Regions from separate parts of the Kitasatospora sp. NPDC043950 genome, predicted to be linked through region 2. Evidence: riboswitches for the same ligand, from Rfam matches in the RefSeq annotation. Region 2 holds a riboswitch; the other holds the start of a gene.

Region 1 (15,221 bases), on a different contig from region 2:
GGCGCGCACCGACAGGTAGCCGGCGTGCGGGCCGCCGAAGCCCATCGGCACGCCGAAGCGCTGCGAGGTGCCGCAGGCGATGTCGGCGCCGAGCGAGCCCGGCGAGGCGAGCAGGGTCAGCGCCAGCAGGTCGGCGGCGACCGCGACGATCGCTCCGAGGCCGTGCGCCTGCTCGATGACCGGGGTGAGGTCGCGGACCACACCGGTGGCGCCCGGGTACTGGAGCAGCACGCCGAAGACGCCGCGCTCGGCGATCTCGGCCGGGATGCCCTCGGACAGGTCGGCGACGACGACCTCGACACCGGTCGGCACCGCGCGGGTGTTGATCACCGCGGTGGTCTGCGGCAGGGTCTCGGCGTCGACCAGGAAGACGCCGCCCTTAACCTTGGTGACGCGGCGGGCGAGCGCCATCGCCTCGGCGGCCGCCGTGCCCTCGTCGAGCAGCGAGGAGCCGGAGGTCGGCAGGCCGGTCAGGTCGGAGACCAGGGTCTGGAAGTTGAGCAGCGCCTCCAGGCGGCCCTGGGAGATCTCCGGCTGGTACGGCGTGTAGGCGGTGTACCAGGCCGGGTTCTCCATGACGTTGCGCAGGATCACCGGCGGGGTGAAGGTGCCGTAGTAGCCCAGGCCGATCATCGGCTGGAGCACCTGGTTGCGGCTCGCCAGCTCGCGCAGTTCGGCGAGCACCTGCGCCTCGCTGCGGCCGCCGGGCAGGTCCAGGCCGGTGATGGAGCGGATCGCCTCGGGAACGGCGGTGGCGGCGAGTTCGTCCAGCGAGCCGTAGCCGATGGACGCCAGCATCTTCTGCTGCGCGGCGTCGTCGGGGCCGATGTGGCGGTTCTCGAAGGGGCTGGCCAGCTCAAGCTCGGTGAGGGTCGAGGCGCCGGTGGGGCGTCCCGCGTTCGGCTGGGCGTTCATGGTGGTCGAGGCCTCCTGGTCACGGACCGGCGGGGGTGCGCACGCCGACCGGCCGGAGCCGCTGCGGACAGCGGCTCGACCCGGGCGGGCGAACCCGACAGGCCTCCCCCTCTGTCATCGGGACCTGAGAGCTTCACCCGCACGGCGCGCTGTGGGCACGCCGCCGGCTTGCACCGTCGGTGAGGGTGGTGCCCGTCGACTCCCTGCCGACGGTCCTGCCCTGCTTTCCAGAGTGACCTACCCCACACGGTACGGATGCCTGAGAGATTCCGGGGAGGAGTTGCTCCTTCGGCGCCCCGACCAGCGCTTTCCGTGGCCGGGGACTCTCCCGAGCGGGCTCGGCGGTCGCCGCCCAGGGTACCAGCGGCAGGCCCCCTGATCACGGTCGCGTCGGGTCGCTCGGGGTCTACGCGCGTCCCCCGGACGGTCCAGCCCGGAGCCCGTCCGGCGCACCCCGGTCGCGCCCGTCCGATTCATGGCCTTTGGTGTGAAGTGGCAGGCGGAACGGGTGCTCCGGCCACGGTCCTGCGGGAGTTCCGCAGGCGCAGCGCACTGGAGGAAAGAGTGCAAACCGATATCGATCCCCGGGACCTCATCGGCCACAAGGCGGTCGACCGCAACGGAGACAAGATCGGCACGGTCGACGAGGTCTACCTGGACGACGCCACCGGCCAGCCGGAGTGGGCAGCCGTCCGGACCGGCATCTTCGGCCGGGACGCCTTCGTCCCGCTCACCACCAGCGAGTTCTCCGGCGACGAGCTCCGGGTGCCGTACGACAAGTCGCTGGTGAAGGAGTCGCCGGACTTCGGCGTCGGCCAGCACCTGTCGCCCGCCCAGGAGCTCCAGCTCTACCGCTACTACGGCCTGGACACCCCGGCGAACGGCCGCCCGGTCGGCCGGGACAGTGACCGCCCGGTCGGTCGGGACGGCGACCGGCCCGTCAGTCGTGAGGGTGACCGGCCGGCCGGCCACGAGAGTGACCGCCCGGTCGGCCGGGACGGCGGCCGACCCGCGCGCCCCGACCTCGACTTCGGCACCACCTCGGCGGCCGAGCCCGTGAAGCCCATCGCCTTCCACTCCCTCGACCCCGCCCCGACCACCACCCCTGCCGACCCCACCGGCACCGCGACGGAGGTCAGCGTGCGGACCCTCAACACCCCCGCACCCGCGGCCGCCCCCACGACGACCGAGCCCAAGCCGCAACCCGCCCCGATCGTGACGACCACCGCGACCACGAACTCGGCCGTGGCCCCGCCGGCCTCGGAGCGCTCGACCGGTCCGGCCCCGTCGTCCCCCAACGGCCCGGTGGAGATCACCTGCCGCGAGGAGCGCCTGGACATCACCACGGACTGGCACATCGTGGGCACCGCGAAGCTGCGCAAGTACGTGACCAGCGAGCAGGTCGAGCGCCGCGTCCCGGTGGTCCGCGAGCGCGTCCGGGTGGAGCGGATGCCGGTGAGCAAGGCCGAGCGCGCCTCGCTCACCGAGAAGGAGATCGCCGAGGCGGTGGAGGAGGTCACCCTGCGCGAGGAGCGCCCGGTGGTCCGCAAGTACCTCACCCCGATCGAGCGGGTCCGCCTGGTGGTGGAGCGCTACACCGCCGAGGAGGTGATCCGGGACGAGCTGCGCCGCGAGCACGTCGAGATCCACGACAACACCGCCGCCGCCCCGGCGACCCCGGTGGCCACGCCGGCGGCCGAGGCCCCCCGCCCGGCCGTGCTGCGCCCGTTCGCCTGACCCCTCGCCCCAGGGCCCCGGACCCATCGGTCCGGGGCCCTCGGCATGCCTCGTCCCGGTCGCCGCCCGGCCGGAATCCTTCGATTTTGCCAAAGCGTCACCAATGGATATTTGACACTCTGAAGTATCTCCCGGCATGGTTACTTCAGTTCATTCACTATGTACGGGAGGAAGCAACCGTGAGTGAGGCACCACAGCCCACCACCGCGGCCGAGAAGCAGAGCAGCGCCCGGGTCCTGCCGGCCCTCATCCTGGCGATGCTGTCGTTCAGCGTGGTGCAGACCGCGGTCGTCCCGATCCTGCCCTCGCTGGCCAAGGAACTGAGCGTCTCCGCGTCCAGCGTCACCTGGCTCATGACCGCCAACCTGCTCTCCGCCGCCGTGCTGACTCCCCTGCTGGGCCGCTTCGGCGACCTCCGGGGCCGTAAGCCGATGCTGCTGATCTCGCTGGCCGGTCTGGTCGCCGGCTCGGCACTGGCGGTCAGCACCCACTCCTTCACCTGGCTGGTCGTCGCCCGCGTCCTTCAGGGCGCCGGCGGTGGCGTGCTCCCGCTGGCGATCAGCATCGTCCGCGACGAGCTGCCCAAGCAGAAGGTGACCGGCGGCGTCGCCGCCATCAGCGCCTCGATGGGTGTCGGCTCCGGCCTCGGCCTGGTCGCGACCGGTCTCCTGCTGGAGCACTGGAGCTACAAGTCGATCTTCTGGATGGGCCTGGTCTTCGGCCTGATCGCGGTCGCCCTGGTCGCGTTCCGCGTCCCGTCCGACCCGGTCACCGACAAGGAGGGCGGCGCCGACCCGCTCGGCGCCCTCACCCTGGCCGGCTGGCTCTCCGCGCTGCTCGTCGCGGTCAGCCAGGGCAACCACTGGGGCTGGACCTCGACCAAGACCCTCGGCCTGTTCGCCGTGGCCGCCGTCGTCGCCCTGATCTGGGGGGTCATCGAGACCAAGGTCGCGCACCCCCTGGTGGACATGAAGATGATGTCCCGTCCGGCCGTCGCCTTCACCAACCTGGCCGGCCTGCTGATCGGCTTCGGCATGTACGGCTCGTTCATGGTGATCAGCAACTTCGCCCAGACCCCGGAGAAGCTCACCCACTACGGCTTCACCGCGACCGTCCTGCATGCCGGTCTGCTGCTGCTGCCGTCCGCGATCGGCTCGATGGTGGCGGCTCCGGTCGGCGCGATGCTGATCGCCCGCCGCGGCCCGCGCCTGCCGCTGGTCCTCGGTGGCGTCCTGGGTGCCGTCGCGATGGCCTACCTGGCCGTGCGGCACAGCCACGAGGGCGACATCTACACCTCCTCGGCGATCTTCGGCCTCGGCATCGGCCTGGCGTTCTCCGCGATGCCGGCCTACATCAACGGCGCCGTCCCGGTGGAGCAGAGCGGCATCGCCAACGGCATGAACGCCGTGCTGCGCACCGTCGGTGGCGCGATCGGCACCGCCGTGATGGCCGCCATCCTGACCGGCGACACCATGAAGCTGCCGCCGCAGATCCCGCTGCTGCTGCCCACGCTGGACGCCTACAAGCACGCGTTCTGGGCCGCGGCCGTCGTCTGCGCCGTCGCCGGCGTCGTCCCGTTCCTGATCCGCGGCGTCAAGCCGGCCGCCACCGTCGTCGCCTCGGGCGGCACGGCCGAGCGGAACTCCAGCCCCGAGCTGGCCAAGACCGACGCCTGACCAGGCGTCCGGCCGCCGCGCTCAGGGACAGGGCGCGGCGGCCCGGCCTTCGGACGGTCGCGAGGGCATCACGACCGCACGAAGTCCGGCACGGTATGCGGCCCCAACCGGTACTCCCCCCACCGGTCGGGGCCGCTTCGCGTTTCACACCCCCGGCGCCCCCGTCTCCTCCGGCGCCTCCCTCTCCCCGGGCGCCCCCGTCTCCTCCGGCCCCTCGGCCCCCCACAGCGGCAGCGGACGGGCCGGTTCCAGCGCCGGATCGTCCACCGCGAAGGTCCGGATGCGCCCCGGCCCGCTCCACGGCGTCTCGAACCGCACGGTGACCCGCCCGACACCGCTGCCCTGCACCCACCCGGGCCCCAGCTCGGTATGGCGGACGTCCTGCCCGGGCATCCAGCGGCGCGGCGCGACCGCCTCCGGTTCCTCCTCGGCCGTCTCGACCTCCGCCTCCGCGTGCTCGGCCGCCTCCTCCCGCAGGGCCTGCGCGAACAAGTCCTCCTGGGTGTAGTCGGCCAGCTGGGCGACCCCCACCCCGAGCAGCCGCACCCCGCCGGTGATGTCCACCTGGGAGGCCAGCCGACGCGCCGTCTCGATGACCACCGCCTCGTCGTCGGTGGGCCCGCGCAGCGTCTCCGAACGGGTCAGCGTCGAGAAGTCGAACCGCCGGACCTTGAGCACCACCGTCCGCCCCGAGCGCCCGGCCGCGCGCAGCCGCCGCACGCACCGGGCGGCCAGCACCTCCACCTCGCGCAGCACCCGCTCCCGGTCGGCGAGGTCCACCTCGAAGGTGTCCTCCACCGAGACCGACTTGGCGTCCTGGTCGGCCACCACCGGCCGGTCGTCCAGCCCTATCGACATCTGGTGCACACCCGCGCCGTGCGCCCGCCCGAGCAGCTGCACCAGTTCGCCCTCCCCCGCCTCGGCGAGGTCCGCCACGGTGTTCAGTCCGGCCCGCCGCAGCACCTGTTCGGTGGCCGGCCCGATCCCGGGCAGCGCCCGGACCGGCATCGGGCCGAGCACGGCCCGTTCCTGCCCGGGTTCGATCAGCACCAGCCCGTCCGGTTTGGCCTGCTCGGAGGCGATCTTCGCCATCAGCTTGGATCCGGCCGCCCCGACCGACCCGGTCAGCCCGGTGCGCCGCTGGATGTCCGCCCGCAGGTCCTCCGCCAGGGCGAGCACCAGCCGCTCCCCGGTCTCGTGGTCGGACTCCGCCAGCACCGGACCGTAGCGGCCGGCCTCCAGGTCGACGAAGGCCTCGTCCAGGCTGAGCGGCTGCACCAGCGGCGACAGCTCGCGCAGCAGACCCATCACGAGCTCGCTGACCTGCCTGTAGGCCTCGAACCGGCCGCTCAGAAAGGCCGCGTTGGGGCAGAGCCGGCGCGCCTGCGCCATCGGCATCGCCGAGTGCACCCCGAACCTCCGCGCCTCGTACGAGGCGGTGGAGACCACCCCGCGCCCGCCGAGCCCGCCGACGACCACCGGTTTGCCGCGCAGGCTCGGCTTGGCCGCCTGCTCCACCGCCGCGAAGAAGGCGTCCATGTCGAGGTGGATGATGCTCGGCAGTGATCGCACCCGCCGATCATCCCGCAGGGGTCCGACAATGCGTACGAACCCGGGCAGGCCCTAGCGCTGCGCGGCGTCCGCCAGCGCCTTCGGGATGCCGTCCTCCCGGGGGCCGAGGAACAGCGGGTCCGGCCGCAGCCAGGCGTTGACCGCCGCCTTGCCTGCCCCGGGGATCTCCCGCAGCCCGCCGTACAGCCAGGTGCCGTCGTGCGGTTCCGGCACCCCGACCGCGTACGCGTCGATGCCCGCCGCCTCGCACAGGGCCAGCGCCCGGCGGACGTGGAAGTCCTGGCTGACCAGCACCGCCCGCTCCACCCCGAAGACCCGCCGGGCCCGGGTGCAGGAGTTCCAGGTGTCGAAGCCCGCGTAGTCGCCCACCACCCGGACCGCCGGCACCCCGTGCTCGATCAGGTACGTCCGCATCGCGTCCGGCTCGTCGTAGCTGTCCCGGCCGTTGTCGCCGGTCACCAGGATCGCCTGCACCTTCCCCGCCCGGTACAGGTCCAGCGCCGCGCTCAGCCGGTGCTCCAGGTACGGCGATGGCTTGCCCTGGTCCAGCCCGGCGCCGAAGACCACCGCGACCGGCGCGGACGGCACGCCGGCCACCGTGCCGACCCGGTCCCCGGCCGAGCACCACAGCCACGCGCTCGGCGCCAGCGCCAGCGAGCAGAGCACCGTCGCCGTCTGGAAGGCCCTGCGCTGCACGGACCGCCGCCGAAACCGGACCTTCAGCAGCCCGCCCCGACGCCGCAGCAGACCCGCTATCCCGGTGCCGAACCCCACGTGTCCTCCCTCGATCGCCTCACCAGGCGCAACGACGAGGCCGCGGGCCCGGACGGTTCCCCGTCCGGGCCCGCGGCCTCGTCAGTTCTGCGTTCAGACCGCCCGGTTGCGCCGCTGGGCCAGCTCGTCGGACGGGTCGTGGCCGACCAGCGTCTCGCCGGTGTCGGTGCGCTCCGCGTGCAGCCGCCCGAGCGTCAGCTCCAGCTCCCGCCAGACCGCTCCGACCGCGATGCCGAACACGCCCTGACCGCCCTTCAGCAGGTCCACCACCTGCTGCGGCGTGGTGCACTCGTACACCGTCGCGCCGTCGCACATCAGCGTCATCCCGGCCAGGTCGCCCTGCTCGGCCGCCTGCAGATGGGCGACCGCCACCCGGATGTTCTGCAGCGAGACGCCCGCGTCGAGCAGCCGCTTCACGATCTTCAGCAGCAGGATGTCGCGGAAGCTGTAGAGCCGCTGGCTGGTGGCCGGGTACGCCGAACGGACGCTGGGCTCCAGCAGTCCGGTCCGGGCCCAGTAGTCCAGCTGGCGGTACGTGATGCCGGCCGCCGCGCAGGCCGTCGGACCGCGGTAGCCGATCAGTTCGGACGTCGGGGCCAGCCGCTCGATGGCGGGCTGACCGGGCTGCACGGCCGGGAACCTGCCCACCCGGGGCAGGTCCGTCACGGTGCGAGCGGTGCGCGGCAGGTGCACGGCACACAGGCCTCCCACGGCCGTGTCATCGCCGGTGCTGCTCATGCCTGCCTCCGTCCACTGGTGCTGCGGGCAACCCGAACTGCGGGCATCGGTCACCCGGACAGCCACTCCTGACGGTAGGCAGTCCCCTATGACCCGTCAACGATCGCCACGCCGGGCCAGCCAAACCACATCACTCAGGAGAGTGGTTTTTCGTGCCCCTAGTGTGGGTAGGTCGACGGTTTTTGGCAAAACGGCAAGCCAAACAACGGCCTGACCTGTAGGGAAATCCGGTTCGCACTACTGCGGACCGCTGCCCCCGAAGTCCTCGGGCGACACCTGGTCGAGGAACTCGCGGAACTTCTCGACCTCGTCCTCCTGCTCGTCCGGGATCGCGATGCCCGCCTCGGCGAGCACCTCCTCGCTCCCGTAGATCGGCGTGCCGGTGCGCAGGGCCAGCGCTATCGCGTCGGACGGCCGGGCGCTCACCTCGACCCCGCCGGTGAAGACCAGCTCGGCGTAGAAGACGCCCTCCCGCAGGTCGGTGATCCGGACCTCGGTGAGCTGCTGCCCGAGCGCCTCCAGGACGTCCTTGAACAGGTCGTGCGTCAGCGGGCGGACCGGCGTCATGCCCTGCTGGGCGAAGGCGATCGCGGTCGCCTCGCCGGGACCGATCCAGATCGGCAGGTACCGATCGCCCCCGACCTCCCGCAGCAGCACGATCGGCTGGTTGGAAGGCATCTCCACTCGGACACCCACGACGTCGAGCTCATTCACACAGGCAACCCTATGGCTCAGGCCCCGGATATGAAAGCGCAGGGCCGACGCCGCTGGTCAGCGCGGTGCACGCCGACCGCCCGGGGTCTGGACAGCCACCCCGCAGGAGCCCCGCGGGAATCCCACGGGGACGCTATCCGCGGCTGCGCAGACCGGCCTGGACCATCGCCGCGTGCAGCCGCACGGACAGTGTCGCCAGCTCCCGCGCGGTGGCCTCGGCATGGGCCCTGGTCTGCGGGTTCCGGTGCCGGCGCAGTGGCGCCACCACCTGTTCCACCAGCGCGATCTCCCGATCCGCCGCGGCCTTCATGGCCCGCAGGTGCCGCGGTTCCAGCCCGTACCGGCCGAGTTCCGCGACCAGCCGGGCCACCTGCAGCGCCTCGCCGTCGTACCCGCCGTCCGGACCGGGCGCGACCAGACCGTAGGACTCCCATTCGGACAGCTCGCGCTCACCGGACTCGGCGGCCGCCAGCAGTTCGGCACGCCCCAGCCGGACTCCGGACGGGACGTCGGCCGAGGCCCCCAGCTCCCGGTCCGCTTCCTCCACCGGCCCGGGTCGGGTGTCGGCGGAGGGCGGCAGCGCGGGCGGTGCCTCACCGCGCTCGATGGCGTCCAGGTGCTCGCGGATCACCCGCAGCGGCAGGTAGTGGTCACGCTGCATCCGCAGGACGTAGGCCAGCCGCTCGACGTCGGCCGGGCTGAACTTGCGGTACCCCGAGGGCGTGCGCTGCGGCTCGACCAGCCCCTCCGCCTCCAGGAACCTGATCTTGGAGATGGTGACCTCGGGGAAGTCGTCGCGCAGGAAGGTCAACACCGCGCCGATGCTCAGCAGCTCGTCACCGCCGCGCCGCCGCCCACCCGGCCGGTCCGGGCGGACCGGCTGCCTGGGGCCCGCGACCACCCCGCGCGCGCCGCGGTCCGCGTGCGGACCGGACGATGCGGGGGTGGCCGCCCCGAGAGAAGATGAAGGGGTATTCGTACTCACTCGGGCTCCTACCGACGTTGGGTTCAGTACCCCCGGTTGTGGCCGGCGAAGAACACCAGCCGGTACTTCCCGATCTGCACCTCGTCACCGTTGTTCAGCGACACCTCGTCGATCCGCTCCCGGTTGACGTAGGTGCCGTTGAGGCTGCCGACGTCCGCGACGCTGAACCCGGCCTGCGTCCGACGGAACTCCACGTGGCGCCGCGAGACCGTGACGTCGTCCAGGAAGATGTCGCCCTGCGGGTGACGGCCGGCCGTGGTGACGTCCGAGTCCAGCAGGAAGCGGCTGCCCGAGTTCGGACCGCGCTGGACGATCAGCAGGGCCGAGCCCGGCGGCAGCGCGTCGATCGCCGACAGCACCTCGGCCGACAGGGCCGGCGTCGCGCCGGTGCCGGTCGTGGTGTTGGGGTCGTACGACTCCAGGCCGGAGATGGAGATGGTCGACGTGGTCTCCGCCGCCCCCTCCGGAAGCAGGCCACCGCGCAGGGCCGTACCGCAGTTGGAGCAGAACCGGGCCGATGACGGGTTCTGGTTGCCGCACCTGGGGCACGGAGTGGGGCCAGCCATGTTCACAGCCTCCTGGCGCGGCACACCCGACGGGTTGTGCCCGGCGTACGGATCGGGGGCAAACCCTCCACCAGAGGTTGAGGGTCCTGACTGGAAACCTATGCGCGGGTCGCCGGAAGGGTCAACCGACGCGCCGTAGCCCACCGGATTCCCTGCGTACTGGGCGGCGGCGCCGTCCCGGAACAGCTGCTGCTCGGCGTACGGCGCCCCCTCTGGAGCGGGGCGCATGCCCGGCACGGCGGCCTCGTCCTCGGGCCGGCGGTGCCGCGCGGTCGGCGCCTCGACGGAGGCCGCGCCACGGCCCTTGTTACGACCGAACAACTTCGAGAAGAAACTCACGGGCGAATCCCCTTGCGTGTGACAGACCCGCCCGCGGGGCAGGGTGAGAACCTCGGACAGACTGCGGGCCCGGTTGCGGATCGGGCCTGCTGGAGTGGTACTCCGACGGTTGGTACTGCTGTTGGTGCTCCGGTGCGTGCTGGTACGACCCAGTCTCGCCCACGCGACGGCGGCGCCCCGCACCGGGTGCCGCCCGCAGGTGACGGGCCGTTCGTCGGGCGCCCCGTCACTTCGAAGCCGGCTTGGCGTACTGCGGCGTCTTCAGATCCACGAGGGCGTCCACGACCACCTTCTGCTGCTGGGTGATCGTCGCCCGCGCCTGGTGACTCTCCAGAGTACGGACGACACCCCCCGGGATGTTCAGCGCGGGTGTCAGATCCTGCGGGTTCCCCACGACGGTGAACCGATAGGGCTGCGAGACCTTCTTCCCGTCGATCTGCACCCCGCCGCCCGACACGTCGGTGAAGTAGGTGTTGACCACCACGCGCACATCGTTGATCTGAATCGCCTCCGCCCCTGCCGCTCGAAGTTCTTGCAGGGTGTCCAGCAGCATATCTGCCTTCACCTGCCCTTGGGGATCATCGACCGTGAGTACGATGCCCGGACCAGTGGCTTTGACGGTACCGGCGAGCACGCCGAGCTCCGTCGCCTTCTTCCTGGTCTGCTCCTGGGCCTCCTTGGCCTGGTTGGAACTGTTCTCCAACTTGGCCAGGGACTGCTCCAACTCCGCCTTCTCCTGCTGAAGACGCTGCTGACGGCTGTCCAGTTCGTCGAGGATGCGCACCAGGTCCTCCTGGCGGGCCCCGCGGAGCTGGCTGTGGTGGTCGTTGGTCGACCGCACCTGGATCGCCAGCCCCAGACCGAGCGAGAACAGCAGCAGCGCCACCACCAGCTGCCCGCGCGACATCCGCGGCGGCCACAGGGCTGCCTTGAGGCGCCGCCGTCCCGCACCGCGGTCCAGGGCGGCCGGCTCCACCACGGGCTCAGGCTCGGGCTCAGACGCAGGCTCGGGCGCAGGCGCTGCGGCCTTCGCGAGCCGCACCGCGGGCGTGGGCGCCGCCTCCGCATCAAGCTCAGGCTTAGCGTCAGACTTCGCCGCAGCCTGTTCCTCGGGCTCCCCCACCGCCGCTACGGGCCCCTCGGCCCTCCCCGGCTCCTCGGCCGGTTCGGCGCGCTGGACCTCCCCGGCCCCGTCCACCGGCTCGACCGGGCCCGCCTCGGCCGCCGACTCCGGCCCCGGCGCCTCGGCAGCCCGCTCCGACGCCTTCCCGCCGCCGTCCGCGTGCTCCTCCGCCGCCCCGCGGCCCGGCTCAGGCGCGGAAGACATGGCGCCGAATCGCGGCCGCGTTGGAGAAGATGCGGATGCCGAGGACGACGACCACACCCGTGGACAGCTGCGAGCCGACGCCCAGCTGGTCACCGAGGAAGACGATCAGTGCCGCGACCACCACGTTCGACAGGAACGAGACGATGAACACCTTGTCGTTGAAGATCCCGTCCAGCATCGCCCGGACGCCGCCGAACACGGCATCCAGCGCCGCCACCACCGCGATCGGCAGGTACGGCACGACGGCGTCCGGCACCTCGGGCTGGACGAAGAGTCCGACGACCACCCCGATCACGAGACCCAGTACGGCAATCACGGTCTAGCTGCTCCTGTCCCTGCGGACGACGACCCGGTCGGGGCCGTCGTGGACGAGTGGGCTGTCGTGGTCTTCGCGGACCCGCTCGGCGTACGCCGACCGGTGCTGCCCGCAGACGGTGAAACGGACGCGCTCGGGCTCCCGGAGGTTCCGTCGGTGGGTGACGGCGTCGGGGTGACCGAAGCCGCCGACGGGGACGCCGGGGGCGAGGGCTCGGGCGTGACCGGCTGGGCGGTCCGCAGCGTCACGCCCACCGCGGCCGGCAGCGTCAGGCTCTTCTGCGCGGACATGGTCGACTTGATGCCGTACTTCTCCTGGAGCAGCCGCAGGTACTGCCCGGCCATGTCGTTCTCGAAGGCGGTGAGCAGCTTCGGCCCATCTCCGATCGCCTGGATGTTGTACGGCGGGACGAGCGGTCGGTTGTCCACCAGCACCGCCTCTCCCGCAGCCCGGATCGCCGAGAGCGCGGTGAGCCGCTGACCGTTGATCGCCACGGCTTCCGCACCGGATCCCCACAGGCCGTTCACCACCAGCTGGAGGTCGCGGTCCCGCAGCCGGCCGCTGTTGGAGAAGCCCTGCCCGGCCCGCGGGTCGACGTTTCCCCCGCCGCCGGTCCCCGCCGCGTCCTCCAGGACCAGCTTGACGCCCGGCCCCGCGACCTCGCCCAGGCCCACCGCGCCGGTCAGACCTCCCTGGTCGCCGTCGCCCGTGGCGAGCGCCTGCTGCTGCGTGCTCTCGACCTTGCGCCGCAGGTCCTGGACCTGCTGCTGGAGGTGGTCGGCCGAGCCGTTGGTGTCGTTGATCCGGTGGATCAGCGCGTCCCGTTCCTTGGCCAGCGTCGGCTCCGCCTTGTGCGCGTTCACCGCGCCGACCGTCACCACGACCCCGACCAACGCCAGCCCGGCGGCCAGCGTGAGCAGGCCTCGGGCCGTCCTGGGTATCCGGCTGTCGTGGTCTCCGCCCCGCGCTGCGGCCGCCTCGGCGTAGCCCTCGTCGAGGCTGTGGTCCATGACGTTGGTCAGCAGGGACATCGAGGCGTCCGGGCGGTTGTACCGTCCGTTCGGGGCACTCGGCGTCGGCGTCGCTGGCATGCGGACCATCGTCCCACGTCGGCGAAGGGGCCCGCGCACACCCCTTGAGCTGCACACACGACACAAAGTGACGGATCATTGCGAACAGTGTGAAAACGGACAGCGGGGGGGGGGGGGGGGGGGGGGGGGGGAAGGGGCGGGGGGGGGGGGGGAGGGGAGGGGGGGGGGGGTGGGGGGCGCCCCCCCCCCCCACCCCCCCCCCCCCTCCCCCCGCCCAACCCTCACCCCCCCCCCCCCCCCCCCCCCCCCCCCCCCCCCCCCCCCCCGACCGTCAGGACCGTCGGACGATCAGGCCGGTGTCGTCACCTCCCGGCCCCGTCGACCACCGCCGCCCACTCGTCCAGCAGCGCCTCCGTGGCCTCGTCGTCCGGACCCTCTGCCCACAGGTGGGTGGTCGCCTCGGCCGGGTCCGGCAGCACCAGCGTCCAGCGCCCGTCCGCCTCGACGACCCGGACGCCGTCGGTGGTGTCCAGCCGCCGACTGCCGGCCGCCTCGACCACCGAGCGCATCACCATCCCCTTGGCCGCCCACGGCGTCGCCAGGTCCCGACGACGGATGTGCGCCTGCGGGATGCGCGCGTCGATCTGGCTCAGCGTGAGCTGGGTCCGCGCCACCAGGCCGACCAACCGCACGAAGGCCGCGGCCCCGTCCAGCACTCCGCTGAACTCCGGCACCACGAACCCGCCGCGCCCGTCCCCACCGAACACCGTGCCCTCGGTGGCGGCCGCCTTCGCCAGGTCGTCCGGCGTCGTCGTGGTCCAGATGACCTGGGTGCCGTGGTACGCGGCGACCTGCTCGGCGATCCGGGTCGTGGTCACCGGCAGCGCCACCTGCCCGCTGCGCCGTTCTGCCGCGACCAGGTCCAGCAGCACCAGCAACGCCCGGTCGTCGTCGATCACCCGGCCCAGTTCGTCGACGAACGCGACCCGCTCGCCGACCGGGTCGAAGCGGACGCCGAAGGCCGCCCGGGAGGAGGCCACCAGCTCACCGAGCCTGGCCAGCCCGGCCCGCCGCTCCTCCGCGTCCTCCGTCGGCCGCGCCTCGTCCAGCCCGCTGGAGACGGTGAGCGCCTCCACTCCGAGCCGTCCGAGGATGCTCGGCAGAACCAGGCCGGCGCTGCCGTGCGCGGTGTCCACGACCACCTTCAGTCCGGCCTCCCGGACCCCGGTGGTGTCGACGGCCCGCAGCAGGTTGCCCGCGTAGGAGTCGAAGACGCTGGACGGGAAGGTCAGGTCCCCGATCTCACCGGGGAAGGCCCGCCGGTACTCCTGGCGCGCGTACACGCGGTCCAGCTTGCGCTGGCCGGCCTGCGAGAGATCGGCCCCGCGCTCGTCGAAGAAGAGGATGTCCAGAGAGTCGGGCACCCCCGGCGTGGTCCGCAGGAAGATCCCGCCCGCACTCCCTCGGGCGGTGTGCTGCCGGGCCACCGGCATCGGCACGTTCTCCAGGTCGCGGACGTCTATGGCCGACGTCTGGAGCGCCGAAATCATCGCCCGTTTGAGCGCACGCGCACCACGCGAGTGGTCACGCGCAATGGTGACGGTCGCCCCCTTCTTCAGGGTCGTGGCGTACGCGCCGGCCAACCGCACGGCCAGTTCCGGGGTGATCTCGACGTTCAGAATCCCCGACACGCCACGCACGCCGAACAGGTGCTCCTGGCCGCGGGACTCCCAGATCACCGACGTGTTGACAACGGCGCCGGCCTCGATGGTCTTGAACGGATAGACCCGGACGTTCGCACCGATGATCGACTCCTCGCCGATCAGGCACTCGTCCCCGATCACCGCGCCGTCCTCGATCCGGGCGGCCCGCATCACGTCGGTGTTCTTTCCGACCACGCAGCCGCGCAGATTGCTCTGCGGCCCGATGTAGACGTTGTCGTGCACGACCGCCTTGTGGAGGAAGGCCCCGCGCTTGACCACCACGTTGCTGCCGAGCACGGTGTGCTCGCGGATCTCGACGCCGGCCTCGACCTTGGCGTAGTCCCCGATGTACAGCGGCCCACGCAGCACGGCCTCCGGGTCCACCTCCGCGCCCTCGGCCACCCAGACGCCCGGCGAGATCTCGAACCCGTCGAGCTCGACGTCGACCTTGCCCTCCAGGACGTCCGCCTGGGCCTTGCCGTAGCTCTCGTGGGTGCCCACGTCCTCCCAGTAGCCCTCGGCGACGTAGCCGTAGACCCGCTTGCCCTCCTTCAACAATTGCGGGAAGACGTCACTCGACCAGTCGACGGACTCACCTGCCGCGACGTAGTCGAAGACCTCTGGTTCCATCACGTAGATACCGGTGTTCACAGTGTCCGAGAAGACCTGCCCCCAGGTCGGCTTCTCCAGGAAGCGCTCGACCCGTCCGTCGTCGTCCGTGATCGTGATACCGAACTCGAGGGGATTCGGCACCCTGGTGAGACAGACGGTGACCAGCGCGTTCTTGCTGCGGTGAAAGTCGATCAATTCCGAGAGGTCGAAGTCGGT
Region 2 (15,221 bases):
CAGGTCCCGGATCACGCCGCCCCCGAGCGCGGTGACCTCGGCCAGCACCGCGATGCCGAAGATGTCCATGTTCTTGCGGACGGCGAGCAGCCCCCCGGAGAGGGCGAAGACGAAGATGCCGACGAGGTCCAGCGACTGCTGCACGTCGGAGGGGAAGATCTGCGAGGTCACCGAACAACTATGCCCCGTACGAAACCCTTCCCCCCTCCGCGTACGGCCGCGGTCCGTGGCCCCGCCTCGGACGCGCGGGCCCGGGCGACGACCGCCGCCGGTCCGGACACTCTGCGCAGAGTTGACGTGAACACCAAATTTCGACATATTCGCGAAATACTGCGGGTCGTACGGTATGGAGAATACAATTCGCATTTCCCTCCCGAATTCGATGCACCCTTTGCCCGGGTTGGCTGGTTTGGGAAATTGATCCCGGAAATAACTCATGGACGGGGCCGAATGCCGGTGGTAGTTTCATTTCCATCGAGAGAAGCACTGGGGCTTCGAACATGAACAACCGGAGAGGAGACTTCCGTGCGCTACAACGACTGAAATCCCTGATGCCGATTGCACCGGCATCCCCGATGTCCGAACGTCGACAGTCCGCGCCAATGGCCGGGACATTTAGCTCGGGTAGGTGAATTTCCATGCGTTACAACGACTAATTATATTGCCCGAACCGCGGCAGAGCCCGGTATCGTCGGCGAGAATTGGCGCCGGACCCGGATGCGTCCGGGTCCGGCGCACGCTCGTGGCCCAGCGGGAACATGGGCCTCATAGGCCGTTCAAGAATCCTAGGAATTGTCCATGAAACTCCCGGTCCGCTATGACCCCCTCGACAGCTCCACTCTCGCCGATCCCTATTCGGTCTACGCGGAGCTGCGCGCGTCGGAGCCTGTGCACTGGCACGAGAAGATGCAGAGCTGGGTGCTGACCCGGTACCGCGACTGCCAGATGGTGCTGCAGGACCCCGCGGTGTTCGCGACGGACTGGCGGCGTGCCGGCGAGTCGGTCTCCGAGCCGTGGCTGAGCCTCCAGACCCTCGACCCGCCGGACCACGGCCCGCTCCGCAGCCTCTTCATGAACGCCCTGCGCGCCCAGGACCTGGAGGCCGTCGGCGAGCAGGGCGAGGCCCTCGTCGGGTCGCTGCTCGACGGCCTGGAGGGCAGGGTGGAGTTCGATCTCATGTCGGAGGTCGTCGAGCCGCTCGCCCTGGCGACCATCTCGGAGCTCATGGGCATCGAGCAGCCGGACGTCAGGACCTTCGCCGCGATATCGGATGCCATCGTGCGGAGCATGGACGCCGGATTGGCGCCCGAAACCGCCGGGGACGGAATCGAGACCGGTACGGAACTCAGGAAACTCGGCATCGAGGCGCGCGGCCGACTGAGCGAAATGGTCGAGTCCTGGTTCACGGCCAATCCGCGCCCCGGACTGCTGGCCCATGTCGCCGGCAACCGTGCCGAGGTGGATGTCGCCGATTCCTTCGTCCGGAACACGGTGCGGGTCGTCTTCCAGTCCGGCTACAGCTCGATCGTCGCCGGTGCCGGAAATGCCATGCTGGCGCTGCTGGAGAACCCCGACAAATTCGAGGCGATGCGCGACCCGGCGCTGCTGTCGAGTGGTTTCGACGAACTCATGCGCTACGACGCGTCGGTTCAGGGGACCAGCCGCATCGTCACCGAGCCCGTCGTCGTCGGATCCGTCCAGCTCAAGCGCGGAGACGTCGTCGTGGTGCTTTTCGGCGCGGCAAACCGCGATCCCGAAAAATTCACCCGTCCCGACGAAATCATTCTGGACCGGACACCGAATCAGCACATGGCATTCGGCCGGGGCCCGCACACCTGCGTCGGAAACCTGTTCACCCAGGTGACGCTGCAGGCGCTGATCAAGGCCATTCTGAGGCGCCCCACACGCCTGCGGATGACCGGGGAGCCACTGCGCCAGCGCACCGCGACCATGCGCTACCTGGCGACGTTGCCGGTCACCTTCCAGGCGGCTGCCGCCACGTGACGAAAACGGATACGACGGCTCCCCCGACCCGGACGAGCGCTGCCCGGCTGGCCCTCGCCAGGGCGGTCCCGCCGGCCGGGCCGGTGCGCGGACTGACGCTGTCCACGTTCCTGACCACCCTCGGGGACGGGCTGTTCGCCACCGTCAGCGTTCTGTTCTTCACCCGGGTGGTGGGTCTGCGGATGGTGGACGTGGGCATCGGGCTCACGGTTGCCAGCCTGGCCGGCCTGCTGGCGGCCCTGCCGATCGGACACCTCTCCGACCGCATCGGGCCGCGGCGGGTCCTGCTCGTCCTCACCGTCGCCGCGGGGCCGGCGGTGCTGTGCTACCTGGCCGTCGGCTCCTTCTGGCCGTTCGCCGTCACGGCGTGCGCGGTGGGCGTCGTGCAGCGGGGCTGCCGCACGGTCCTGCCCGCCCTGGTGTCCCTGATCGCCTCGGCCGAGGAGCGGGTGACCGCGCGCGCGCACCAGCAGGTCGTGAGCAACATCGGGATCTCACTCGGCGCGGGAGCCGCCGGCCTGGCCCTGTACCTGGACACCCGGGCCGCGTACGAGGCGATGGTGGTCGTCGCGGCGCTGGCCTACGCGGGGTCGGCCCTCGTGCTGAACCGGATGCCCGTACGGCATCCGCCTCCCGCGCACATCGAGAAGCAGCCGCTGGGAACAGCGTTCAAGGACCTCCGGTACCTGCGGTTCACCGGGCTGAACGCCGTACTGTCGCTGAACGGCGCCCTCATGGAGATCGCCATTCCGCTGTGGCTGGTCACCCACACCAAGGCACCCGCCTGGCTGTTCAGCGCCCTGATCGTCCTGAACACGGTCCTGGTGGTGATCTTCCAGGTCCAGGTGAGCTCCAAGGGCAACGACACCACCCCGGGCCTGTGGGGGCGGATCTCCCGCCTCGGCGGGTTCTTCCTCGGCTGCGCCTGCCTGCTGTACGGCGTCGCAGGCTGGGGGAACGCCCTGGTCGCGACCGGCATCCTCGGCCTGGGGATGATCGCCCACACGTGGGGGGAGATGTACCAGGTCTCCGGCGAGTGGGGGCTCAGCTTCCAGCTCGCTCCCGAGCACGCCACCGGCCAGTACCAGGGCGTCCTGGCCATCGGCCGCGGAGCCGCCAATGTGGCCGCGCCGGTCGCCCTGGTCGCGGTCGTCGGGGCCGGTCAGTACGGGTGGGTGGCGCTGGCGGCCGTCTTCCTCGCGGCCGGGCTCGCGATGCCTGCGGCGACCCGGCTGCCCACCGGCAAGGGCCCCGACCCTGACGCGTGATCAACACCGCACCGCCCCAACCGGGATGAGGGCCCCGGACGCCACGATGCGCCGCACCGGAACGACCGGCTGATCAAAGCCGGTGTTCCGGTGCGGCGCATCGTTCGCGTGGGCCCACGCCCTACTTCCCCTCGCCCAGCTCGGGGAAGTGGCACGCCACCTCGTGCCCGGTCTTCAGCGCCGTCAGCGGCGGCTCCTGGCCGGCGCAGACGTCCTGGGCCTTCCAGCAGCGGGTGCGGAAGCGGCAGCCGCTGGGCGGGTTGATCGGCGAGGGGACGTCGCCCGTGAGCAGGATCCGCTCGCGGCCGGCCCGCTGGCGCCGGCGCGGGTCGGGCACCGGCACCGCGGACATCAGCGCGTTGGTGTACGGGTGCAGCGGGCTCGCGTAGAGGGAGTCGCGGTCGGCGATCTCGACGATCTTGCCGAGGTACATCACCGCGACCCGGTCCGAGACGTGCCGGACCACCGAGAGGTCGTGCGCGATGATCAGGTAGGTCAGGCCGAGTTCGCGCTGGAGGTCGTCCAGCAGGTTGACCACCTGGGCCTGGATGGAGACGTCCAGGGCGGAGACCGGCTCGTCCGCGATGATCATCTTCGGCCGGAGGGCGAGTGCCCGGGCGATGCCGATGCGCTGGCGCTGGCCGCCGGAGAACTCGTGCGGGTAGCGGTTGTAGTGCTCGGGGCTGAGCCCGCACAGTTCCAGCAGTTCCTGGACGGCCTTCTTGGTGCCACCCTCGGGCTCCACCTTCTGCAACCGGAACGGCGCGCCGACGATGGTGCCGACGGTGTGCCGCGGGTTGAGCGAGGAGTACGGGTCCTGGAAGATCATCTGGATGTCGCGGCGCAGCGGCCGCATCGCGCCGACGCCCAGGTGGGTGATGTCGGTGCCCTCGAACTCGACCTTCCCGCCGGTCGGTTCGTCGAGCCGGGTGACCAGTCGGCCCATCGTCGACTTGCCGCAGCCGGACTCGCCGACGACCCCGAGCGTCTCACCGGCGTTGACGGTGAAGTCGATGCCGTCGACGGCCCGCACCGCACCGGTCTGGCGGCGCAGCAGTCCGCCTCGGATCGGGAAGTGCCGGGTCAGGCCGGTCACCCGGAGCAGCGGCTCGCGGTCGGGGGCGGGCGCGGGCGCGGTGGCCGTGGCTGCCTGAGTGTCCGTCATCGGTTCTCTCCAGAAAGGTGGTACGAGGCCGGGCTCACAGCCGGGGCGCGATCTCTTCGGCGAAGATGCGGTGCCGTTCGGCGGCCGGGAGGTGGCAGGCCGCGTAGTGGCCGGGCGAGGCTTCGGCCAGCACCGGGAGCTCGCTCGCGGAGCGCCCGCCGGTCCGGTCGGCGTACGGGCAGCGCGGGTGGAAGGCGCAGCCGGACGGCACGTTGATCAGGCTGGGCGGGGTGCCCTTGACCGGGACGAGGCGGTCCTGGAGTTCGCGGTCCAGGCGCGGCATGGAGCCCAGCAGGCCCCAGGTGTAGGGGTGTTCGGGCGCGTCGAAGAGGGTCTCGGCGGGGCCGCGCTCGATGCACTTGCCGCCGTACATGACCAGGATGTCGTCGGCCAGTTCGGCGACCACCCCGAGGTCGTGGGTGATGATGATGACGGCCGAGCCGAACTCGTCCTGGAGGTCGCGGATGAGGTCCAGGATCTGCGCCTGGACGGTGACGTCCAGGGCGGTGGTGGGCTCGTCGGCGATCAGCAGCGAGGGGTCGTTGACCAGCGCCATGGCGATCATGGCGCGCTGGCGCATGCCGCCGGAGAACTGGTGCGGGTAGTCGTCCACCCGGCGGTCGGGCTGCGGGATGCCGACCCGGTCGAGCATCTCGACCGCGCGGGCCCGGGCCTGCTTCTTGGATGCCTGGGGGTGGTGCACCCGGTACGCCTCGACGATCTGCGCGCCGACGGTGTAGTAGGGGTGCATCGCGGTCAGCGGGTCCTGGAAGATCATCGCCATCTCGCGGCCGCGCAGTTGGCGCACCCGTTCGGGGCCCGCCGCGATCAGGTCCTCGCCGTCCAGCCGGATCTCGCCGGTGATCCGGGCCCGCTTGGTGCGGTGCAGGCCCATGATGCCGAGCGAGGTGACGGACTTGCCGGAGCCGGACTCGCCGACGATGCCGAGGGTGCGGCCCTTGTGCAGGTCGAAGCTGACCCCGTCCACCGAGCGGACCAGGCCGTCGTCGGTGTCGAAGTGGATCCGCAGGTCGCGGACGGAGAGGAAGGGGTCGCCGGACGGGGCCTGGGCGGCGACCGCCTCGGTCTTCTGGAGCTCGGTCACGAGAGCCTCACCCGGGGGTCGACGAGTGCGTACAGGAGGTCGACCACGAGGTTGCAGGCGACGATGAAGAAGGCGGCGAGCAGGGTGACGCCGAGGATCTTGGGCAGGTCGTTGTCGGCGATCGCCTGGACGGCGAAGGCGCCGACGCCCTGGAGCGAGAAGACCTGCTCGGTGATGAGGGCGCCGCCGAGGAGCAGGCCGAGGTCCATGCCGAAGATGGTGATGACGGGTGTCAGCGCGGCGCGCAGTCCGTGCCGGGCGACGACCTTGCGCTCGACCAGGCCCTTGGCCCGGGCGGTGCGGATGTAGTCCTCGCTCATGGTCTCCAGCATTCCGGCGCGGGTGAGCCGGGCGTAGAGCGCGGAGTAGAGGAAGGCCAGCGAGATCCACGGGAGGATCAGGTTGCGGGCCCACATCAGCGGGTCGTCGGCGAAGTCGACGTACTGGAGGTTGTCCAGGATCGGCCACTCGTAGCTGAACAGGGCGAGCAGCACCGCGCCGGTGAAGAAGACCGGCAGCGAGACGCCGGCGAGGGAGATGCCCATGGCGATCCGGTCGAAGACCGAGCGCGGCTTGAGCGCGGAGACGACGCCGGTGGCGACGCCGGAGACCAGCCAGAGCACGGCCGCGCCGACGGCGAGCGAGAGGGTGATCGGGACGCGCTTGATCAGCTCGGGCCAGACCTCCAGGTGGTTCTTGAAGGAGTAGCCGAAGCACGGTACGTGGCAGGTGACCGGGTCCGGGCCGAACTTGTACTCGGCGCCGCTGACCAGGCCCTTGAGGAAGTTCCAGTACTGGGTGTACAGCGGCTGGTCGAACCCGAGGTTCTTCTTGACCGCGGCGATCGCCTCGGGGGAGGGGTTCTTCCCGACGTACTGCGTGGCCAGTTGGTCGGTGGTCTCGCCGGCGATGCGCGGGAGCAGGAAGAAGATCGCGAAGGTGACAGCGCTGACCACCAGCAGCAGCACGACGGCCGCGAAGATCCTGCGGATGATGTAGGCAAACACAGTTGGGCGGCTCCGGCGGCCCGCCGCCGTCCGGGGTCTTCCGGACGGCGGCGGGCGGCCGCTGCCTTCACCTGCCTTCAGGGATGTGGAGCCAGGCTCTTTACTTGGTGGTGCCGATGTTCAGGTAGTCGTACTCACCCGAGAAGCCCGAGGTGGACGCCAGGTTGGTGGCGCTGTCCGGGCGGTACAGGAAGACCTTGAAGTAGGTCAGCGGGACGTAGACCGCCTGGTCCATGATCTTCTTGTCGATCTGGCCGTAGATCTTCTCGCGCGCCGACTGGTCGGTGTTGGTGATGGCGTCGTCGAGCAGCTTGTTGACCTCGGGGTCGTTGAGCTGGGCCAGGTTGCTGTTGCCGGAGGCCTTGATGGCGCGGCCGTCGGAGATCTGCTGCAGGAAGCCGTAGCCGGTCGGCCAGTCGGCGCTCCACTGCATCATCATCAGACCGATGTTGTGGTCCTGGGTGAACTGCGGGACACCGGCGGCGTCCGAGAAGTACTTGCCCTGCGCGTACTTCTGGATCTCGACGTTGATGTTGATCTTCTTCAGCGCGGCCTGGATCGCGGTCGCGGCCTGGACCTCCGGGTCGCGCTCGGTGCGGGCGGTGATCACCGTGCTGAACCCGTCGGGCTTGCCGCAGGCCTTGAGGGCGTCCTTGGCCTTGGCCTCGTCACCCTTGTTGCCGTTGGTCGCCCAGGTGTTGAAGTCCTGGTGGCCCGGGACGTCCGGCGGGATCACCGTGTTGGCGATCTGGCCGCGGATCGGGCCGCCGAGCGTGGTCTGCACGGAGACCTTGTCGATCGCGTACTGGACGGCCTTGCGGCACTCCAGGTTGTCGAACGGCGCGACCTTGGTGTTGATCGCGACGTACGCCAGGCGGCCGCCGTAGGCGTTGTCGGTGTTCGCCTTGAGCTTCTGGTTCTGCAGGATCTGCGCCTGGGTCTGCGGGTCGACGCCGCTGCCGACCAGGTCCACCTGGGCGTTGCCCGCGATCAGGTCCTTGTCGATGGTGGACTGCTCCATGCCCATCCGGACCACGATCTTGTCCGCGAGCTGCTTGCGGATCGGGTCGGTGCTCGGGTCCCAGTTGGTGTTCGGCACCAGGGTGAGCTGCTTGCCGTCCTCGTAGGACTCGAACTTGTAGGCACCCGAGGCGACCACGTGCTTCACGTAGCCGGCGCCGTCGTCCTTGGCCTGCGGGACCGGGACGGTCTGCGGGGAGCCGACCAGGTAGTCGAAGTCCGCGAACGGCTGCTTCAGGTGGAAGACGATGGTCTGGTCGTCCGGCGTCTCGATCGAGTTCAGGCCGCCGGTCTTGTCCTTGTACGGGCCCTGGTACGGGGTCTCGTTGTCGACCAGCAGGTCGTGGAAGTAGGTGGGGCCGTTGGAGTTCACGTCCGGCGCGAAGTTGGAGCGCTCGACGGCGTACTTGACGTCCTTCGAGCTGATCGGGGTGCCGTCGTCGAACTTCAGGCCCGCGCGCAGCTTGTACGTCCAGGTCAGGCCGTCCGCGCTGACCTTGCCCAGGCTCTCGGCGAGGTCCGGGACCAGCTTGTTGCCGTTCGAGCCGGCGCCCGGGGCGAAGGTGGTCAGCGGACGCCCGTACAGGCGCGAGAAGTTGTAGATGTAGGCGTAGTACGTGTTGCCCGGGTCGAAGGAGTCCGGGGCGCCCTTCATCTCGTAGGTGACCGTCCCGCCCTTCTTGTCCGAGGCGTTGACGATGCCCTTGGTGGCGGCGTCGGCACCGCCGCCACCGGCGCTGCTGCCGCTGGCGGAGGAGGACGAGCCGGAGCCCTTGCTGCCGGAGGTGCAGCCGGTCACGATCAGGACCGCGGCGGCTGCCGCCGCGGTCAGGGCGACGGTACGGGACCTGCGCATGGGTGAGATCAACCCCTTGAGGATGGGAAGGAGGGAGGGCCTGACGTTGCGTCAGTTGCTCTTGGGATCGAGGGCGTCACGCAGCCCGTCGCCGAGCAGGTTGAAGGCGAGCACGGTGAGGAAGATCGCCAGACCGGGGACCACCATGTACTGGGGGTCCACCTGGTAGTACTTGATCGCGTCCTGGAGGATCCCGCCCCAGGAGGCCTGCGGCGGCTGGATGCCGACGCCGAGGAAGCTGAGGCCCGCCTCGAAGAGGATGTTGGTCGGGATCAGCAGGGTCGAGTAGACCAGGATCGGACCGACCAGGTTCGGCAGCAGTTCCTTGAACAGGATGAACGGGCCGCGGGCGCCCAGGCTGCGGGCCGCGTGGACGAACTCCCGCTCGCGCAGCGACAGCGTCTGTCCGCGCACGATCCGGCCCATGTAGGGCCAGTTGAAGAAGCCGATCACGAAGATCAGCACCATGATGTGCAGCGGGAGGCCGTGCAGGCCGAACGCGCCGCCCTGCAGCGAGGTCGAGATCGCGATGGCGAAGAGCAGCAGCGGGAAGGCGAGGAAGACGTCCATGACGCGGCTGATCACGGTGTCCACCCAGCCGCCGTAGTAGCCGGCCATGACACCGAGCACGGTGCCGATCGTGTTCGACAACAGGGTCGCGCCGAAGGCGACCAGCAGGGAGACCCAGGAGCCCTCGATCACGCGGGAGAGCAGGTCGCGGCCCTGGAGCGGGTCGACGCCGAGCGGGTGGTCCCAGCTCATCCCGCCCCAGTCACCGAGCGGGATGCCGCCCAGGTTGGCGTCGAGCAGGTCCTGGTTCAGGGCGTCGGGGTCGAGGCCGAACAGGGCCTCGATGGGCTTGGCCAGTACGGCCAGCAGGATCAGCAGGATCACCACGACGCCGCCGGCGACGGCGAGTTTGTCGCGCTTGAAGCGGGTCCAGGCGATCTGGCCGAGGGAGCGGCCCTCGATCTTCTTGGCCGGGCTCGCGGGGGCGGGTGCCTCCGGTTCGTTCCCGGTGGTTGCGATGGGTGCGGTCATGGTCAGTTGGTCCCCTCGCCGACGGTGGCCGGCCCACGGGCGCCGGTCACCGGTTCGGCGGTACGGCTGCGGACGTGCGGAGGTGCTTGGAACGGGTGTTCGCGGCAGTACGTCGTGCACGGGTACTGCCCCAACGCGGGATGGGCTTCGCGTGGTTCTGGCGGTCGGCGTGCGCGTTCACCTTCGTGGGGTTCCCAGTACGCGCGGTGCGTTGCGCAGAACTCTCTGCCATCCGAACTGGCTTGCGCCAGCCCTGACAACCGACAGATGCCCAACTGTGATCTGTGCGCATGCACCTCCTCCGTCTTCGGCATATCCCTCTTCACACGGCTGTAACTGGCATGTCAAGATGATCGACGGTAACGGCCGGAAGTTCGTCCGGAAAGCACCGAAGCCGACCTGATGCAAGATCAAGTCGGCTTCTGGAAAAAGGTTTTGGTTGTCAGCGCCCCGGGTATCCGAGCCACGGCTGCTGCGGCTGCCCGGTCCAGCCCTGCGCGGGCTGCTGCGTGCCGTAGCCGTAGCCCGGCCCCTGCTGCGCGGGGTACGGCGGAGGCGGCACCGGCGGGTACGGGCCGGTCGGCGGCCGCCCCGCCTCCCGGTCGAAGAACGGGCGCGAATGGGCCCGCATCCACAGCGCCACCGGGTCGTACTCGTCCGCCATCGCCACCGTGGACACCGCCAGCCCCTCCGGGGCCACCGCGATCGCCCGCTGCATCAGCGCCCGCACGGCCTCCACCGCCGGCGGTGAACTCTCGTACAGCTCCAGGCCGATCGCCAGGTACGGCTCCCCCACGGCCGGCTGCACCCAGGCCCGGCGCAGCGCCCGCACCGCGCGCACCTCACCGGCCTGCCGCTCCAGCAGCGCGAAGAACGGCTGGGCGTTCAGCTGCGGCTCGCTCAGCTTCAACGGCCCGGCCGGCAGCCGCTCCAGGCCCGCGGCGATCCGCCGCAGGTCCGCCCAGGGCACCCCGACCCCGCCGCCGGGCGCGTGCGGGTTGAGCCACAGGCCCCAGCGGGTCCGGTACAGCGAAGCGGCGATCTCCCGCCCGGAGATGACCTCGTGGGCCCGCGCCCAGCCGGACGACGCCAACTGCTCGGACGAGGTGACGGCCGGCGCGTAGCCGTGGCCGCTGATCTCCATGTTCCCGTACTGGGCGTCAGCGCTGCCCGGCGCACCGTGCCACAGCAGCATCCAGACCTGGCCGTCGGCCAGTGCGTGCAGCAGTTGCTCGTACGCCTCGTAGCGCTCCGGCGCGACCTCGCGCAGGGCGCGCTCCAGCGCGCCCGGATCCGCTCCGGGGCGCCCGGCGGGTGCCTGGCCCCAGGGCCCCGGTGCACCGCCCGCTACCGCTCCCGCACTCATGCGCCCACCTCGCCGCGCCTCTTTCCTCAAGCCTGCCGACCCGTCGGCCGTCTGCACGCACCCTATGGCGCGGCACCGGCCACCGCCACGGCGACGTGCCTCCGATACGAACCCCGCTCAACCCCGCGCGTAGAAAGGGAGTACCCGGGTGAGCAGCCACTCGACCACCGGGTCATCGGCGAGATCGAGCAGTACGAGGTGGACGCCCCCCGGCAGCGGCGCGGTTCCCAGCGCGCGGCCGAGCGCCTCGTTCACCGCACCCGGGTCGGCCGGGGCCGTCTGGTCCAGCTGGACGCCCACGAACATCACGGTCGGCTCGCCCTCGATGCTGGCGAGCGCCCGGCGCGCGGTCAACACTCCGGGCAGGGCGGACAGTTCGGCCCGGCAGGCGGCCAGGAAGTGCTCCGGGTCCTCCCCCGGCACCGGCTCGCGCAGCGCCACCCGGCCACCGGTCGGCGCCTCCGGGCCCTGTCCCTGGTTCTGGTTCTGGTTCTGGTTCTGACTCTGGCTCTGCTCCTGGTCGGCCAGGCGCTCCTCGCGCGGGCCGCGCCGCAGCTCCGCCACACCCTGCGGCGGCACCGGGATGCCCACCGCCGCCTCCGGGTTGACCGCGATGCCCACGCCCAGCGGCAGCCCGCGGGCGAACTCCCAGACCGGCGCCACCGCGAAGGCCATCCCCGGCGCCTGCCGCAGGAACACCTCCTGCGAGGAGAACACCGGCACGTACGGCTCGCCGGCCAGCTCGATGGTCGGCAGGTCCAGCGCGGGCCCCCGCGGGTCGCCGCCGGCCGGCAGCGGGATCCACACCTGGCTGCGGGCCAGCACCTCGATCACCCGCGGCGTCGCACCCGGATCGCCCAGCGCGGCGGTCAGCACCTGCTCCAGCTCGTTGGCCGGCCACCCGCCGCCCGGCGGCGCCGACTCCGGCCCGCCCCACCCCTGCTGCTGCTCCACCGGGTACCCCATGCGCGCCTGATCCGCCCTCTGCCGGTCGGCCGCCCTCTGCTGCGCCGACGCGCAGCAGTCTAGGGCGCACGCCCCGGGGGCGCCGGTTCGCGGTGGCGCGGTGTGACCGGGTCCCCTCTCCCGTCGTCGGCGCGGACGTGCCATGATGTGCGCGTTCGACGGCGCGGCGCGCCGGCGGACCGACAACTCCATACCGGCCGCTCGAACCCGCGCGGGAGAGCCCGGAGTGCCCCGTCAGGCGGCACAGCCGGCGCCGAAGGAGCAACTCCTCCCCGGAATCTCTCAGGCCCCCTTACCGCACGGGTTAGGCACATCTGGAAAGTGGCGCACGGCCCTGTCGCGCGCCCACCCACGGTGCAAGCCACCATGCTGTCCTGGATGCTGGAAACAGCTGCGGGCAGGTGGGCGGTGAAGCTCTCAGGTTCGACGACAGATGGGGAGACCCACGCCGCCGCATGCCCGCGCGCAGGGTCGGCCCCCGAGCGGGTCCGGTTCCGGCGCGTGCACCCATGAGTGCCCAGACCGAGGAGTTCCAGGCCATGTCGTCCCTCCGCCTCACCGCGCTCGACGCGCTGCACCGCGCCCTCGGCGCGACCATGACCGACTTCGCCGGCTGGGACATGCCGCTGCGCTACGGCAGCGAGCGCGAGGAACACCTCGCCGTCCGCACCCGGGCCGGACTGTTCGACCTCTCCCACATGGGCGAGATCACCGTCACCGGCCAGCAGGCCGGCGAGATGCTGGACCACGCGCTGGTCGGCTTCGTCTCCGCGCTGGGCGTGCTGCGCGCCCGCTACACCATGATCTGCGCCGAGGACGGCGGCATCCTGGACGACCTGATCGTCTACCGCCTGCGCGAGGACGCCTTCCTGGTCGTCGCCAACGCCTCCAACGCCCAGCTGGTGCTGGACGAGCTGATCGCCCGCGCCAAGGGCTTCGACGCCGTCGTCACGGACGACCGCGACACCTACGCGCTGATCGCCGTCCAGGGCCCGGAGGCCACCGCGATCCTGGCCGGGACCACCGACGCCGACCTGCCCGGCCTGAAGTACTACGCGATCCTCCCGGCCCAGGTCGCCGGCCGCGACGTGCTGCTCGCCCGGACCGGCTACACCGGCGAGGACGGCTTCGAGATCTTCTGCAACCCGGGCGACGCCGAGGGGGTCTGGCAGGCGCTGACCGCCGCCGGCGAGGGCCGCGGCCTGGTCCCGTGCGGCCTGTCGTGCCGCGACACGCTGCGCCTGGAGGCCGGCATGCCGCTGTACGGGCACGAGCTCTCCACCGACCTGACCCCGTTCGACGCGGGCCTGGGCCGGGTCGTGCGCTTCGACAAGACCACCAACGAGGGCACCTTCGTCGGCCGCAAGGCGCTGGAGAAGGCCGCCGCCGAGGCCGAGGCCAACCCGCCGCGGGTGCTGGTCGGCCTGGTCTCCGAGGGCAAGCGCGTCCCGCGCGCCGAGTACACCGTGGTCTCCGCCGACGGCGCCCCGATCGGCCGGATCACCTCGGGCGCCCCGTCCCCGACCCTGGGCCGGCCGATCGCGATCGCCTACGTGGACGCGGCCCACGCCGCCCCCGGCACCGCCGTCGCGGTGGACGTGCGCGGCAAGCACGAGCCGGTCGAGGTCGTGGCGCTGCCGTTCTACAAGCGCGGCCGCTGAGGCCCCGCCCTCCCCGTAGACCCCGTAGACCCCGTGGACCCGGGCCTGCACCATGCCCGACCCGGGCTTGAGCCACGCCTGATCCAGGCCTGGCCCATGCCCGAACCAGGCCTGGCCCATGACCGAACCACGCCTGATCCGCGTCGAAGCCGTCCGTGCGGCGGCCCGCTTCGTCGTACCCGCTTCCCATCCTGGAGAATGACGCCATGAGCAACCCCCAGCACCTGCAGTACACCAAGGAGCACGAGTGGCTGACCGCCGTCGAGGGCGGTGTCTCCACGGTCGGCATCACCGCCCACGCGGCCGACGCGCTCGGTGACATCGTCTACGTGCAGCTGCCCGAGGTCGGCGCCGACGTGACCGCGGGCGAGTCCTGTGGCGAGCTGGAGTCCACCAAGTCGGTCAGCGACCTGTTCTCCCCGGTGACCGGGAAGATCGTCGAGATCAACCAGGACGTCCTGGACGACAACAGCCTGGTCAACAGCGCCCCGTTCGAGGGCGGCTGGCTGTTCAAGGTCCAGGTGGAGTCCACCGACGAGCTGCTCAGCGCGGACGAGTACACCGCCTTCATCGGCGGCTGACCCGCTCGTGACGGGGCGGTCGCAGCGCGGCGGCCGCCCCGCCAGGCTCCCCCCTTCTCCGCTCCCGTCTCTCTCCTCCCGGGAAGACCACACCATGACGGTTCTGAACCAGTCCCTGCACTCCCTCGACCCGGAGATCGCCGCCGCGGTCGACGCCGAGCTGCACCGCCAGCAGACCACCCTGGAGATGATCGCCTCCGAGAACTTCGCCCCGGTGGCGGTCATGGAGGCCCAGGGCTCGGTGCTCACCAACAAGTACGCCGAGGGCTACCCCGGCCGCCGCTACTACGGCGGCTGCGAGCACGTCGACGTGGTCGAGCAGATCGCGATCGACCGCATCAAGGCCCTGTTCGGCGCCGAGCACGCCAACGTCCAGCCGCACTCGGGCGCGCAGGCCAACGCCGCCGCGATGTTCGCGCTGATCAAGCCGGGCGACACCATCCTGGGCCTGGACCTGGCCCACGGCGGTCACCTGACCCACGGCATGAAGATCAACTTCTCCGGCAAGCTCTACAACGTGGCCGCGTACCACGTGGACGAGAAGACCGGCCAGGTCGACATGGCCGAGGTCGAGCGCCTGGCCAAGGAGCACCAGCCGAAGCTGATCATCGCCGGCTGGTCCGCCTACCCGCGCCAGCTGGACTTCGCCGCGTTCCGCCGGGTCGCCGACGAGGTCGGCGCGCTGCTGATGGTGGACATGGCGCACTTCGCCGGCCTGGTCGCCGCCGGCCTGCACCCCAACCCGGTGCCGTACGCGGACGTGGTCACCACCACCACCCACAAGACCCTGGGCGGCCCGCGCGGCGGTGTCATCCTGTCCAAGGCCGAGTACGCCAAGAAGATCAACTCCGCGGTGTTCCCCGGCCAGCAGGGCGGCCCGCTGGAGCACGTGATCGCCGGCAAGGCCGTCGCCTTCAAGGTCGCCGCGTCCGAGGAGTTCAAGGAGCGCCAGCAGCGCACCCTGGAGGGCGCCAAGATCCTCGCCGAGCGCCTGCTCCAGGCCGACGTCGCCGAGGCCGGCGCCTCGGTGCTGTCCGGCGGCACCGACGTGCACCTGGTCCTGGTCGACCTGCGCAACAGCCAGCTCGACGGCCAGCAGGCCGAGGACCGCCTGCACGAGGTCGGCATCACGGTCAACCGCAACGCCGTCCCGAACGACCCGCGGCCGCCGATGGTCACCT

The links. Region 2 has a riboswitch for glycine ahead of gcvT (glycine cleavage system aminomethyltransferase GcvT). Riboswitches for the same ligand answer to the same signal wherever they lie in the genome.
Region 1: linked by a shared signal. The riboswitch ahead of gcvP (aminomethyl-transferring glycine dehydrogenase) and the one ahead of gcvT (glycine cleavage system aminomethyltransferase GcvT) in region 2 are both predicted to bind glycine.

The regions. Positions count from the first base shown of each region.
Region 1 is NZ_JBWKER010000024.1:102,348-117,568, forward strand. It holds gene gcvP (aminomethyl-transferring glycine dehydrogenase) at 1-915, opposite strand, end outside; glycine riboswitch at 1,020-1,151, opposite strand; glycine riboswitch at 1,153-1,256, opposite strand; partial or broken gene AC07BF_RS18090 (PRC-barrel domain-containing protein) at 1,480-1,842, shown strand; partial or broken gene AC07BF_RS18095 (DUF2382 domain-containing protein) at 2,239-2,652, shown strand; gene AC07BF_RS18100 (MFS transporter) at 2,832-4,328, shown strand; gene AC07BF_RS18105 (DNA polymerase IV) at 4,473-5,900, opposite strand; gene AC07BF_RS18110 (SanA/YdcF family protein) at 5,952-6,674, opposite strand; gene AC07BF_RS18115 (MerR family transcriptional regulator) at 6,768-7,412, opposite strand; gene AC07BF_RS18120 (bifunctional nuclease family protein) at 7,650-8,126, opposite strand; gene ftsR (transcriptional regulator FtsR) at 8,260-8,955, opposite strand; gene AC07BF_RS18130 (FHA domain-containing protein) at 9,135-10,016, opposite strand; gene AC07BF_RS18135 (DUF881 domain-containing protein) at 10,243-11,139, opposite strand; gene AC07BF_RS18140 (small basic family protein) at 11,327-11,659, opposite strand; gene AC07BF_RS18145 (DUF881 domain-containing protein) at 11,656-12,750, opposite strand; gene AC07BF_RS18150 (mannose-1-phosphate guanyltransferase) at 13,053-15,221, opposite strand, start outside.
Region 2 is NZ_JBWKER010000007.1:28,723-43,943, forward strand. It holds gene AC07BF_RS06795 (trimeric intracellular cation channel family protein) at 1-171, opposite strand, end outside; gene AC07BF_RS06800 (cytochrome P450) at 799-2,004, shown strand; gene AC07BF_RS06805 (MFS transporter) at 2,001-3,272, shown strand; gene AC07BF_RS06810 (ABC transporter ATP-binding protein) at 3,394-4,437, opposite strand; gene AC07BF_RS06815 (ABC transporter ATP-binding protein) at 4,472-5,542, opposite strand; gene AC07BF_RS06820 (ABC transporter permease) at 5,539-6,549, opposite strand; gene AC07BF_RS06825 (ABC transporter substrate-binding protein) at 6,650-8,425, opposite strand; gene AC07BF_RS06830 (ABC transporter permease) at 8,477-9,466, opposite strand; gene AC07BF_RS06835 (enhanced serine sensitivity protein SseB C-terminal domain-containing protein) at 9,909-10,832, opposite strand; gene AC07BF_RS06840 (enhanced serine sensitivity protein SseB C-terminal domain-containing protein) at 10,950-11,798, opposite strand; glycine riboswitch at 12,001-12,106, shown strand; gene gcvT (glycine cleavage system aminomethyltransferase GcvT) at 12,308-13,459, shown strand; gene gcvH (glycine cleavage system protein GcvH) at 13,666-14,040, shown strand; gene glyA (serine hydroxymethyltransferase) at 14,135-15,221, shown strand, end outside.